Linked DNA regions of Hydrogenovibrio crunogenus. The protein of the gene in region 2 binds, or shares a complex with, the protein of the main gene of each other region. Links are inferred from orthologs where the notes say so. Each region holds a gene or a part of one and is shown on either strand. Other genes may lie near its edges.

The links.
Region 1: the proteins of nrdB (region 2) and nrdA are in contact, whole or in part, in a solved structure (PDB 1R1R), measured with the Escherichia coli proteins. The link is inferred for Hydrogenovibrio crunogenus from one-to-one orthologs.

Annotation. Positions count from the first base shown.
Region 1 is NZ_CP032096.1:502,876-508,595, forward strand. Bases 2,734-5,720 are described here. They hold nrdA (class 1a ribonucleoside-diphosphate reductase subunit alpha), read right to left. Parts: upstream 5,375-5,720; coding sequence 3,092-5,374; downstream 2,734-3,091. Other genes in these bases: rpsI (30S ribosomal protein S9), read left to right, coding at 2,734-2,928. Also shown: GHNINEIG_RS02315 (GGDEF domain-containing protein), read right to left, coding at 1-282; GHNINEIG_RS02320 (hypothetical protein), read left to right, coding at 566-1,078; GHNINEIG_RS02325 (YgaP family membrane protein), read right to left, coding at 1,142-1,339; GHNINEIG_RS02330 (winged helix-turn-helix domain-containing protein), read left to right, coding at 1,467-1,850; rplM (50S ribosomal protein L13), read left to right, coding at 2,094-2,522; more of rpsI, read left to right, coding at 2,536-2,733. UniProt on the Escherichia coli protein: Provides the precursors necessary for DNA synthesis. Catalyzes the biosynthesis of deoxyribonucleotides from the corresponding ribonucleotides.
Region 2 is NZ_CP032096.1:1,925,884-1,934,349, reverse strand. The notes cover bases 2,658-5,656. They hold nrdB (class Ia ribonucleoside-diphosphate reductase subunit beta), read right to left. Parts: upstream 4,725-5,656; coding sequence 3,591-4,724; downstream 2,658-3,590. Other genes in these bases: GHNINEIG_RS09220 (ATP-binding cassette domain-containing protein), read right to left, coding at 5,511-5,656; GHNINEIG_RS09225 (DNA-binding transcriptional response regulator), read left to right, coding at 5,021-5,497; GHNINEIG_RS09235 (histidine phosphatase family protein), read right to left, coding at 2,772-3,485; GHNINEIG_RS09240 (metallophosphoesterase family protein), read right to left, coding at 2,658-2,762. In the rest of the region: GHNINEIG_RS09250 (aminoglycoside phosphotransferase family protein), read right to left, coding at 1-1,221; GHNINEIG_RS09245 (amphi-Trp domain-containing protein), read right to left, coding at 1,243-1,530; more of GHNINEIG_RS09240, read right to left, coding at 1,551-2,657; more of GHNINEIG_RS09220, read right to left, coding at 5,657-7,439; GHNINEIG_RS09215 (spermidine synthase), read right to left, coding at 7,725-8,387; GHNINEIG_RS09210 (protein disulfide oxidoreductase), read right to left, coding at 8,400-8,466.

The DNA.
Region 1 (5,720 bases), 1.4 Mb from region 2 along the record:
TTCAGAGTGCAGGCTATGGGTAATGATTTCATTCCAAAGCGCATTGAACATGACTCGGGCGGAGTCATCGTTATAAGTATTAAATTTTAATGCGTGTTCGACCTGTTCGGCAATATTAGGGTTGATTGAGGTTAAAAGTTCAAAAAAAAGAGTGAAGTGGATAGGGTTGGCGCTTACCTTATGCTGTTCCAGTTTTGCCAACGTTTGTTCCGCCAGTTCGCGAGCTTCTTCTTTCGAGAAGCTGTAACGACAAGGGGCTTGAATTAATTTTGATGAATTCATTGATAGCCTAAATCTTTATTGTGTGCATTTTATTATTATAAATATAGACAATATTATAGACTTTCTTGAGAATAAATACCTAAATCCGTGATTTTGTAAGGGTAAATTTCGTTTTTGATGTGGAAAAAAAGTGCGGGTTTCATTTTTTTGTCATTTTTCATTCACATGGTTGTTATGTCGGGCTTTTAGAATAACCGAGTAATTTTTTTAAACCTGAGAGAGTTAAATCATGAAGAAACTATTCGCTGTAATGATGGCCGTTGGTGTACTGTCGGCTTGTTCAATGACCCCTGAAAATAAATCTAATCATAAAGCAACAGAAAGTGAAGCCACACAACCTGTTAATAATGATTTGTATATTGCTTTTTATGATGGCCGAATGAATATTTTTTACGACGGTGAGTTATATAAAAAGTTTTTAAAGCATGGTGAAACTTCTTACCGTCGTACATTCATTGGAGCAGGTCCAAATGGTGAGACGGTTGTTTATGGCTTAACGAAGCAAGATAAAAAGAAAACAACCAACCCAGCAGAAGAGATGATGTCTGGCAAGTTGCAGGCATCTGAAGATTTCTATGGTGAAGTTTTCAAACAAGAAGAAAACCGTTTTTATGTATTTTCTGATTGGGCGGATTTTGACAAATACGTCAAGACGGGTGCAGATAATTTACGTTTCAGTGACATCGCATCTGGTCCTAATGGAGAAACGGTTATTTACGTTTTAAATGAAGAGAATAAGAAAAAGCGTCCAGTGAAGACAATAGCAAAATTTAAAGCATTTCACGGCTTAAAATAAGCGCTAAACAAAGATGTTTTACTAAAAAAGCCAGACTTTGTCTGGCTTTTTTATGCTTGAAAGTTATTTTTTAACCTGTTCAGGGAGTGTGCAAGTTTGAATTCCAAGCAAGCTGTAAAGAGGACACCATCGAATGAGTCCAGTTGCTAAAGGGATAATTCCGATATAAGCCCAAACGCCCAAGATGTTTGTCGCAGCCAAGACAATCAGCAATGCCCCTACGATAATTCTTAACCAGCGATCTACTGTTCCAACATTCATTTCATACCCCCTAAGGTTAGTTAGTTGATGATGTTAACGTTATAATAAGTATCATTTAGTTTGATATTACAAAATCATTGTTATTCTAATTTATATAAAAATCAACTAAACATAGGTAATTTTCTTTATGTCTTCTTCTGACAAGTCCACACAGCCGAAACTTCCTGGAGAAGGGTATGCGCAAAATATTCGCGCACGTTTTTGGTTGACCGGAAAGTCCGGTGCTTATGCTGGAATCGGTCGTATTACGTTACTGGAAAAGATTCATGAGCGAGGCTCTATCAATCAGGCGGCCAAAGAGATGAAAATGTCTTATAAAAAGGCTTGGAAACTGATTGATGAAATGAATCAGATGTTTGACGAGCCTTTGGTGTTGAAAGAGCATGGTGGTAAATCAGGCGGGGGAACGCAGCTTACCTCTAAAGGGCAGTCAGTAGTGGAAGAGTTTCGACAATTGGAAAAAAAGCTGGTGGCATTTTTACAAGAAGAATCTAAAAAATTGAATTTTTAAAAGATTAACTGAGTCTTATGAATCACTTAAAGCGTCTTATGCGTGCGTTTAAAAAATGAGTCAGCTGAATGTTTTGTCTTTTATTGTATTAATATTGGGTAAACGCTTGACTTTATAGAGAAAGTCTCTAAAATTCCATCCTTTAATCCTTACCCCTCCTTATTGCCCGTTAAACAGTAAGTTGATTATTTGATTGAATCAGATAGTTGTAATGGATTAGTTATTTATTTTTAGGACAAAGTTATGAAAACATTTGTTGCAAAACCAGCTGAAGTAAAACGTGACTGGTATATTGTTGACGCTGAAGGTAAAACTTTAGGTCGTATGGCTGCAGAAATTGCAGCACGTCTACGTGGAAAGCATAAGCCAGAATATACACCGCATGTTGATTGTGGTGATTATATTGTGGTGATCAATGCTGAAAAAATTGCCGTTACAGGTAATAAGCGTAGAGATAAAATGTACCATCACGTAACAGGGTATGTTGGTAACTTAAAATCAACAAACTTTGAAACACTTGTTGGTAGCAAGCCGACTCGTCCAGTTGAGTTTGCCATTAAAGGAATGTTGCCTCGTGGTCCTCTAGGCCGTGCAATGTTGAAAAAACTGAAAGTGTATGAAGGTGCTGAGCATCCTCATACGGCACAACAACCTAAAGAACTAGACTTGTAAGAGGGATTTGATAATGGCAACAGAACAATATTACGGAACAGGTCGTCGTAAAAACTCAGTGGCTCGCGTATTCCTACGTGCAGGTTCTGGGAAAATGACAGTAAACGGTCGTGATGTCACAGAGTATTTTGCTCGTGAGACAGATTTAATGGTAATCAATCAACCATTAGAAGCGACAGAAAACGTGGACAAATTTGATGTCACTGTTACAGTGGCTGGTGGCGGAACTACTGGTCAAGCTGGTGCGGTTCGTCATGGTATTTCACGTGCTCTAGTTGTATTCAACGAAGACAATCGTTCTCCTTTACGTCAGCGTGGTCTATTGACTCGTGATGCGCGTCAAGTTGAGCGTAAGAAAGTGGGTCTACGTAAAGCACGTCGTCGTCCACAGTTCTCAAAACGTTAATTCGATTATCGTTTACGAACAAAAAAACCGCCAGGCCTGGCGGTTTTTTTATGTCTGTTGAATTTGAAATGGCAGACTTTGACGGGGTTCTATCATTTTAAATGCAGGCAATAAAAAAGGCGCTTATTAAGCGCCTTTTTTATTTGAGTATGTGTTACAGAGTTTAAAGTTTGCAAGCACCGCCTGCACAGCCGTCATCTTCATGAGCATCATCAGCCCCATCACGGGTGTTGTGATAATAAAGCGTTTTTAGCCCTGCTTTGTAGGCATACAATAAATCCTGAAGCACTAATTTGATCGGGACGCGCCCATCTTCAAATTTCGCTGGATCGTAGTTGGTGTTGGCTGAAATCGCCTGATCCACAAATTTCTGCATGATACCAACAAGTTGCAAATAGCCTTTGTTATCAGGGATTTGCCAAAGTAGTTCATATTGATCACGGTATTCTTTAAAGCCTGGAACCACTTGTTTTAAAATCCCATCCTTAGAAGCTTTAACTGAAACATAGCCCCGTGGTGGTTCAATCCCATTGGTTGAGTTGGTGATTTGTGAAGAGGTTTCACAAGGCATTAATGCGGTCATGGTTGAATTTCTTAAACCGTGTTGCTGAATTTCAGTTCGAAGTGTTTCCCAATCATAATGCAAAGGTTCGTTGCAAAATTCATCCAATTCCTTTTTATAGGTGTCGATTGGTAAAATGCCTTGAGCATATTTGGTATCTTCAAAAAAGTCGCACTTACCGTATTCTTTTGCCAAATTTAAAGAAGCTGTTAATAAGTAGTATTGAATCGCTTCAAATGCTTTATGCACGATATTATTGGCAGAGCCGTCAGAGTACTTGACGTGGTTTTTCGCTAAATAATAAGCGAGGTTTGTAACCCCAACACCTAAGGTGCGTCGTCCCATGCTGGCTTTACGTGCCGCCTCAACAGGATAATCCTGATAGTCAAGTAAGCTATCTAAGGCTCGTACGATAAGATCCGACAGCTCTTCCAGTTCGTCGAGGTTTTCCAAAGCACCTAAATTAAAAGCAGATAATGTACATAAGGCAATCTCACCATTTGGATCATCTACGGAGTCAAGCGGATGGGTCGGAAGGGTGATTTCCAAACAAAGGTTTGATTGGTGAATCGGTGCCTTTTTCGGGTCAAATGAACTGTGGGTGTTGGAGTGATCCACATTTTGAATATAAATACGACCGGTTTGTGCGCGCTCTTGTGCAACTTGTGTAAACAAATCGACGGCTTTCATGGTCTTTTTACGAATGGTATCGTCGGCTTCGTAGATTTTATATAAGCGTTCAAACTCTTCTTGGTCTTCAAAGAAAGCATCATAAAGCCCAGGTACGTCAGATGGGCTGAATAACGTAATATTACCGCCTTCTATCATGCGTTGATACATGAGTTTATTGACCTGTACCCCATAATCTAAATGGCGGGCACGGTTTTCCTCCACACCGCGGTTGTTCTTAAGAACAATTAAAGATTCCACTTCCAGGTGCCAAATAGGATAGAAAAGGGTTGCTGCGCCACCGCGTACTCCTCCTTGAGAGCAGGACTTAACCGCTGTTTGGAAGTGTTTGATAAAAGGAATCATGCCCGTGTGGTAAGCTTCACCACCACGGATTTCGCTGCCTAAGGCACGAATTTGCCCGACATTCACGCCGATACCGGCTCTTTGTGATACATACTTCACGATAGAAGAAGAGGTGGCATTGATAGAGTCTAAAGAATCTCCACATTCAATTAATACGCAAGAGCTGAATTGGCGTGTCGGTGTGCGAACCCCTGACATAATTGGGGTTGGTAGCGATAATTTAAAGTTAGACGCGGCATCATAAAAGCGTTTTACATAATCCAGTCGAGTTTTACCTGATTCCGCATCGTTTGGATAGTGTGCAAATAAGCTCATCGGAATCAGCATATAGATGAATTGCGGGCTTTCGTAAATTTTGCCGGTAACGCGGTTTTGAACTAAATACTTCCCTTCCAGTTGTTTGACGGCCGCATAACTGAAGTTCATATCACGGTCATGCTGGATATAGTTGTCCAGCTCATCAAATTCGGCTTTGGTGTAGTCGTCCAGTATTTGAGGGTCATAAAGGCGATTGCGTACCATTTTATTGACATGTTCAAATAATGTTGGCGGCGTAAAGCGATCAAATGCTTTTTTGCGTAAGTGGAAAATAGCCAAACGCGCTGCAAGATGTTGATAGTCGGGTGCGCTTTCCGAAATCAAGTCTGCCGCAGATTTGATGATTGTCTCATGGATGTCCGATGTTTTCATGCCATCATAAAACTGAATATGAGATCTTAGTTCAACTTCAGATACGGAGACATTTTCCAGACCTTCTGCGGCCCATGTAATGACGCGGTGAATTTTTTCTAAATCGAGCGGCTCTGTTTCGCCATTGCGCTTGGCAACATTCATGGTTTCTGTAGACATAATTTGCAATCTTTAATTATTTCAGTTGGTTAAATGAGTATCGTGTCGTGGGACTTGAATAAGTGCGATTAACATAGTGTGGTTGTTTTTGTGTTTATACACTATATGTAGTTAAGCAATCAGAATCCTTAACAAAATATAGTGCAAACAGACGTTTAAATCAAGCTTAAAAAAAAGCAATTTGATGAATTATTTTTAAGTATTCCATATAAAAATTTGATAGTAGAGAAGGTAACGCGGGTTAAGCCTGCCTATAATAAAGATTGAGTGTTTTTACTTAGAATTTTTGACGTTTTTTTACGCACCTTATTTAATGTGTTTTTAATAAAGTTAGGTGATGTTTTTG
Region 2 (8,466 bases):
AATGTAAACAGAAGGAGGGCAGCTTAGAGTCTCTTCTACATCCTCTGCAGCATCGATCAATTGCCCTAATGCCTGGTTTTTGACGCCATTGATACTGACAGTTTGCAATTTAAAGTCTGGGTGTACGTCATAAATATCATGCAGTCTTTTTTTGAGTTGTCGCATATAGTGTGCAGGATGGACTTCGTCGGATTGCGTTTCTTGCCAGATCTTTCGTAACGTATTGAATAAAGTGTTTAATGCTGCTTTTAAGTTCTTTCGGTCTTTCTCGACCAATAACGTTTCAAAAGTATCGCCGGTCAGGTATTCAAACAGCAGGGCAGCTTTATTGCCATTTTTATGATAGGAGTACACTTTAGGCGCTATGCCTGGAAAAATTTCGTGCCAGCTTTCAATGCCGGTTTTTTCTTCTTTCAGTTTGGTTTTATCACCTTCCTTGAAAACTGCCAACATTTGGCCTTCTGATTCCTCGGCATTCATCACGCCTGAAATCGTACAGCCAGACTTGGTTTCTCCCATTGCACGAATGCTTAAGGCATCTTCTTGTGGACTCAGTTGTAATGCGCTTAAAGTGGCTTCCAGGGAGTGATAACGATCGATCTGGATCATCTGCCCCATGTTGGCCGAAATAATCCCTTCACCAATTCGAAGCAACGCTTCTCCCATTTCACTGATGTCTCTTAAAATAAAGCTGGCATTTAAAAGCGATTCAGTTTGCTGTCCCTTTTTTAAACGTGTTTTATACTTTTCCAGTTGCTGGTCACATCGTTTATCAATGTGGACTTTTAGTCGACAAATATCAATGGCTAGGGTTGAACTTTCCGATTCAATTGCCGGTTCAATCAACTCCAATCCAATCTGAAGGTCTTTGATGGCTTTGAAAACCGCTTTTTTTCGTAGAAGTTTTAGGGCACTAGAGGATTGTTTTGCTTGAAAGACAATGGCCTGTAATTGTCGAGAGAGTGCTTTGAGACTTTGGTTCAAATGTTCATAGCTTTGGACAGTAATTTGAGTTTCTTCATCATTGTTGTCTGTCAGATAGACCGATGCTCGGTTAAGCAGATTGACATGAATATTGTCGATATAATCGACGCGTTTTAAACTGATTTCCGCCGCTTTATGTTCGCCCGTTTCAAAAAATAAATTTACGGCATCCAGTTGTTTCTGCACTTCAATGATCAGAAACCGTAAGGGGTCGTAAAGTTCGGTGAGTATCTGCATAAATCGGTATCTGTTATCGGATTACTTTTTAGGTTTCTTGGGATCAATGAATAACGGTGACTCTTCAAAGTCACTGCTTTGATCAGAAGACCAGCTGATTTTAATATTCAGTGTTTGTCCTTTTTTGGTCTGGTTAGCTTTAATTCTTAAATTAGCCAACTTTTGAGGCGTCAGAATGAAGTCGTCTTCTTCGTCGCTGAATTCAATGGCGCCTTTTTTAAATCCTTGTGTGATCGCTTTCAGGTAACTGGTAATGGAATCTTTATCCTGTAAGGATTCATGTTCAAAGTACTTATCTTTTTTTGCCATATTGGTAACCTTTAGAACGCTTAGTGTTGCTTAAGCTGCTTGGGATGAAATTGTTTTGTTGCAGGGAAATCACTGCTTAAAGCTGATACCATCCCATCTGAATAGAAAATTGTAACAGCTTCCCCAAGGGTTTGTATGTTAGATTTTCGACGACAATTTGTATTTATCAAGGTGTCACACTCAAAATTTAACAGCCCTTGACGAACAAAAAGTTGTTGTCCCTGTTGATGGCTGCGGTGACCATTCACCATCGCAAAAATCTTGTTTTGCTTTAACGAGCACGCCCCTTTTTCGGTCAGTGGCCAGTCATTGTCTCGGTATTTGGTTCGAAAAACATTGCCGAATTCGCTGTAATACATTTCAAAAATTTGGCCAGCTTGCATTTGGCGGCGGAATTGTTGGTTTAAACGTTCAATAGAGTCATATTTCATTTTCTCTGCAAATTGGTCGTCCAAACCGGCATGACTGAAACAATAGCTGCCAGAAACATGGACTAAATCCATATTTTGGAAGAACCAGGCAAACTCTCCATCCTGGTCGATAAATAAGTGCTTTGCCATCTGTGCGGCTTGATAAACTTGTGTCAGTGTCAAGCCATGTTCGAAACATGCTTGGATAAAATCGGTTTGTTTTTTTTCAATCTGGCGTATTTCTTTCTGGATTTTTTGAAAAGAAAGATCGTCTTTGACCGATTCAGGAAAGGTACGAAACCAGTTTTTGGGCGGTAATAGGACGGCCTTTATCTCTGCCTCACTTAAAGAACAGGGCGTCATGTCTTGGCAGTATTCATGATAAATTTCGCTAAGCAGGCTGACTGTCTTTCTGCCCATTCGAACAAAGAAGTGAGCTTGCTTTGGGTTGTCCATAAAATCGATAGCCAGTAAACCAGCATAAATACGGACGTCATGGTTACCGGCAAGCAGAATCAAATCGCAATGTGTTTGTCTGAGTTGCTGAATCAATTTAAATAGCGCAAGGTTACTGGGACCTTTGTCAAAGCAGTCGCCTCCGATAATAATTTGACCGTGCATTCCTTTAGTGGTGAGCTCAATAGACTCAACTGTACTGTCGAGAGTCACTAGATAGCTGAGTTTAAGTGATCTTAAAAAAGCTTCTGCATCGGCATGTAAGTCACAAAAAAAGTAGGTGTCCTGGCTGGGCGCAAGCCAGCGATCAACTGGTAAAGGCGTTGTTAATTCAGGTTGCCAGGGGATGACGCTTGACGCATACATAATTTTTCCTCAGTCAATCAATGAAATGTTGATGGCAGGTCTTTTTTTCCATTCACCTGCAATTTTTTTCCACTGCCCAGAAGCTGGAAAGTATTCAAAAAACAAAGGTTTTGCGTGATACATGGAGAGTTTGGTAATGTCCTCAAATTCCAAAATTCCCAACAGGTGAGCAGCGTGGCGAAAAGCTGCACCATGCCCCACCATGACTTTAAGTTGAGATTGGTTTTGTTTAACCAGTTCATCGAAATGTCGAACAATGACGTTTTTGACTCTTTTCCCTGCCTGCATTAATGATTCCGCGCCATCATAGGGCAGGCAATAGTGACTGTCAGATTTCCAGTTTGTGGGCGGATTGGAAAAGCGGGGATCCTGCGCCAGATAGCTTTCGATTTCTGCGATAGTGAGATTTGCCATCACACCAACCGAGCGTTCATGTAAGTCCTTTTCGGCATGAACACTTAGAGTGTTTGAGTGCTCAACCTGTAGAACGGATTGTATAAGATCGGCGGTTTGCCAAGCTCTTAAGGCATTGGAACTTTCGATTTCTGAACAAAGCGGGATGGTATTTTCGGCGATAAAGGTTTGTAGTTGAAAGGCCGCTTTGAGGGATTGTTGGAGTCCTATAGGAGTCAATGCACCTGGCTGGAGCGCACTCGGTGTATTGGGACGTTGATCGTAATCACCGTGTCGGACAAAAGCTAATATATATCTTGGTTGTTTCATGCAACCAAGTATAGAGAGCTTATTTGAAACCTAAGTGATAGCGATGTGACAGTTTTATAACAATTGGCAGGCTTGCTGGCCACAAGCCCAAGAGAAAAGGTGAGGTTAAAGCGCGAAATCGTTGAAGTCGTCTTTATCGACTGTTGAATCGACCTGACCGACTAAATAAGAACTGATTTCGGATTCCTGTGGCGCCACTTGCACGTTATCGGACACTAACCAGTTGTTCATCCATGGCAGAGGGTTGCTTTTATTTTCAAAAATAGGGTCCAGTTTGATGGCTTTAATGCGGGTATTGGTGATGTATTCCACATAATCTTTGAGGATGCCGGCATTTAGCCCGATCATTGATCCATCTTTAAATAAGTAATCTGCCCATTCCTTTTCTTGTTCTGCCGCTTCACGGAAAATCTGATAAACCTTGTCTTCATTTTCTTTAGCAATGTCCATCATTTCTGGATCATCTTTTCCTTCACGCAAGATGTTGATTAAGTGTTGCGTTCCTGATAAATGCAACGCTTCATCTCGGGCAATCAGTTTAATGATTTTGGCGTTCCCTTCCATCAGGGAACGTTCAGCGAATGAGAAGCTACATGCAAAAGAAACATAGAAGCGGATCGCTTCTAAAACGTTGACGGAAACAATGGTTAAGAACAATGCGGTTTTAATTTCTTTACGGAAGGCATCATCCTTTTCCAAATCGATTTCTTCAGCATACATACGATTTGTCAGATTGATGAGTTTGTCGTAGTAAACGGTCACACTGATGGCACGTTTGACAATTTCTTCATTGGTTACAATGTCGTCAAATACCAAAGATGGGTCTGATACGATATTACGAATGATATGAGTATAAGAGCGACTGTGGATGGTTTCCGAAAAAGACCAGGTTTCAATCCAGGTTTCCAGTTCCGGAATCGACACCAACGGTAGCAAGGCGACGTTAGGTGAACGGCCTTGTACGGAATCCAATAGTGTTTGGTATTTTAGGTTACTGATGAAAACGTGTTTTTCATGTTCAGGTAAATTAGCATATTCGCCTCGATCTGAAGATAAATCGATCTCTTCAGGTCGCCAGAAAAAACTGAGTTGCTTTTCAATCAACTTTTCAAAAATCGGGTGTTTTTGTTGATCATAGCGCGCCACATTGACGTTTTGACCAAAGAACATCGGTTCTTTCAAAGCGTTGTTCGAAGAACGGCAAAAAGTTGAATAGGTGTGTTTTTCATTACAGCTCATAGGGCAAATTTCCTGCAAAATAGCAAATTTTAAGGTTACGTTAACCGTTATTTCAGTTTAACAGTAGGTGAAAATTGTATCTTATTTTAGAGCTTGTTGAGATACGTTTTCTAAGAGTTTTTTTATAGCATCATGAATGGATTATTTTACAGCGAATTTCTTTAAATGCAATTAATAACTATTATTGTTTGTAGTGAAGGGAACTGATCAGGCGTTTGGTTTTTAATAGCTTTTTAACCTGACTTTATTGATAATGATAAGAACTATCGATAAAGCGCCTTTAAAAAGGGTGAGGTATGCAGCTTAAACAATCGTTAATGTGGTTAAAGGGACGACGCATTATTGTATGTGATCCGGACTTGGGGCGACTGGATCGGTTGCGACAGTTCTTTAAAGGATTTGGACTTGAAGTGGTTGCCTTGAGTACAGCAAAACAGGTAACGGCGGAAATCGAAAAGCATCATTACTCAACCCGCCGGGTTTATTTGGCAGTTTTAATCGATCAGTCTCTTGCACAAGCTGTCGTGGAAGTTTGGGGGCAGGTGACCCATGACAACCCGACAATTTTATCTACGCCTGTGGTGTTAATGCGACAGGCGTCTGATTTGTCTGAACTGCAGGGGTTGATTGAAAAAGGGTATTTTAAATATCAACTCGATCAACCGCCATCTTCCAAAGCATTACTGCGGTTGCTTATTCGCTTGAACCGTTGGAAAAAATGGCAAAAAGAGCTTTCAAGTCGGCCTCGCCCCAGCGTCTTTTTAAAACGTTGAGCAATAACTTGCGTTAATCGTTTAGTTGGGCTTCCAGGTGTTCCCAGCGTTCAAATGCGGCTTCAAGTTCCGACTCACAAGTGTTTAGACGGTCAATGACTTCTTGTGTGTTGTCTTGCTGGTAAAAATCCGGTGCACTCATCTGCTCATTTAATTTTTCCAGTTCTTGTTCTAGCGTTTCTATTTGTTGAGGCAGCGCATCGTATTCTCGCTGGTCTTTATAACTCAGCTTTTTGGGTTTTTTAGAGGCCTTACTCTCCTCTTCCGAAGATGAATTTTCGCCAGGCCTGGTTGCTTTGGCTGTTTTTTCGGTTTGTTTTTCAAGCGTGGCAGATTGAGCTAAATGGTCAGGGCGTTGACGTAACCAGTCATCATAGCCGCCGATATATTCATTCACGATGCCCGGTGCATCGAACACGATTGAACTGGTCGCCACACTGTTTAAGAAAGCCCGGTCATGGCTGACAATCAGGACGGTACCGGGATAGTCGAGTAATAATTCTTCTAGCAGTTCAAGGGTCTCGATATCCAAGTCATTGGTCGGTTCATCCAAAATCAACAAGTTAGACGGTTTGGAGAATACTCGAGCAAGTAACAAGCGGTTGCGTTCACCACCCGATAAAGCCTTCACTTGCTGTCTGGCCCGTTCCGGGCTGAATAAGAAGTCGGACAGATAGCTCATGATGTGCTTACGCTGTCCATTGATCTCGACATAGTCCGATTCTTCAAGCACACTTTCAACCACCACTTTATTTTCGTCGAGTTGGTCTCGGTGCTGGTCAAAATAAGCAATCTGAATGTTGGTTCCCAGTTTTACTGTGCCGGACTGCGGTTCAAGTTTACCAAGCAACAGTTTGAGTAAGGTGGATTTACCACATCCATTGGCACCAATAATCCCAACCTTATCACCCCGTAAAATCATGGTTGAAAAATCCTGAATGACCGGCTGGTCAGGCCAAGCAAAGGATAAATTTTCAACTTCAATGACTTGTTTACCAGAGTTCGCCCCTTGGTTAAATTGCAGATTCGCCTTACCTTGTTGTGAGCGTCGCGCTTTATGTTCTTCCCTGAGTTTTTCCAAGGCACGAACGCGGCCTTCGTTTCGGGTGCGTCGTGCTTTGATGCCTTGACGGATCCAAACCTCTTCTTGTGCCAGTTTTTTATCAAACTCGGCATTGGTTTTGGCTTCAGATTCCAATTGTGCTTGTTTACGCTCTAGGTAAGTTTTGTAATCGCACTCCCAGTTATGTAACTGCCCACGATCCACTTCCACAATACGTGTTGCAAGCGCCTGTAAGAAGGAGCGATCATGGGTGATGAAAATCAAGCTGCATTGCAGGTTTTTAAGAAAGTCTTCCAGCCATTGAATGGACGGAATGTCCAAGTGGTTGGTGGGCTCGTCCAGTAATAGAATATCCGGATTTTGGATCAGGGCTTGCGCCAATAAGACCCGACGCTTCATGCCGCCAGAAAGCGCTGAAAACTCAGCGTCGGCTGGCAATGACAGCTTGGAAATAATGGTTTCCACTTTTTGATTGAGGTCCCAACCGTCCTGTGCATCAATGGCTTGTTGTGCTTTGGTCATTTTGGCCATTAATTCATCCGTATAATTTTCTGAGATGGCATGGCTGAGGCGGTGGAATTCTTCAATATGGTGACCAATATCTCCCAATCCTAAGGCAATAATGTGGAAGACGCTACCCGCTAAATCGTTAGGCACTTCTTGCTGAAGTTTTGCGATCTTAACGCCATCCTGCACAATCCGGGTTCCGTCATCGGCCTGAATACTCCCTTCGATGACTTTTAATAAAGTCGACTTACCTTCGCCGTTGCGTCCAACGATACAAACGCGTTCATTGGTTTCGACTTTAAAGGAAACTTTATTTAAAAGGGTGTGTGTTCCGTAACTCAAGAACATATCGCGCAAAAAAAGTAGAGCCATAAAATTCGGTGTCTTTTGGTTGAGAATTAAGTTTGGACTAACCTGCTTTGTATGAAGTTAGTGGTTGTTAGTGTTAATCAGGTGGTTGTCAGTGTTTTTATCGGCCGTTTTAAGGCTTATGTTGTCGGGTATTCTATCGTTATTTTCTATGGTTGCAATATCGTAGGTCAATATCCCCCTGCGTAGGGAATTATTTTAACGGTTTGGGTTGGATTGTGGGATTCATTTTTACGGCATTGATATCTAACTGAGATAATCCGAGCTGATTTGTTGATGTTGATGATGTTAAAAATCCACGCAAAGAATGATGTTCCCACTGGATTGGATTTCTCGTGTTTTGAGATGAGCACCGCGGTGTTGTTCCCAGAATTGGATGATTTTTAAGGTTGTATCGGGAGAGCTTTTCCATAAATTAAATAAAATGCGGCCCGAACCAGAGACCAAATAATGCAGTCTTGATAAAAATGTCTCTTCACTAAAAATCCAAGGCATGCTGTCATTGTCATACAGGTCGACAATCATCAGGTCATATTGTTGCGCTGCTTGCTGGACAAAGTCATTGGCATCACTTTGTATCGGTTGTATTTGTGGGGTATCGGGTAAATAAAAATAACGGTAGGCAATCTGGATAACCGCCTCACGCAGTTCAACCACAGTTTGTTGGCAGTTAGGTAACACACTGTGTAGCTGAGTGGCAAGACTTCCTCCACCTAATCCCAGCATTAAGATCGATTGGACAGATGTTGAATGAGCATGCTCCAGTGTCTCTTCTAACAGAGCGGATTGATATTCAAATGCCAATGTTAAAGGGGCATGGAAATAGTAACGACTTTGTTCCACAAGAGAGTCAAAATAAAGACTTCTCATAATCTCATTGTCGACCACTTGGATTAAGCCGTATACATCTCGCTCACTATAAGAAATGGAGCCGTTCGGGTGTTTTGCCATAGAAAAATAAGATTACTGACTGAGCCACCAAAGCCGGGCTTTTAATCCTAAGCTGGTGGAGTAACCGACCTCTACGAAC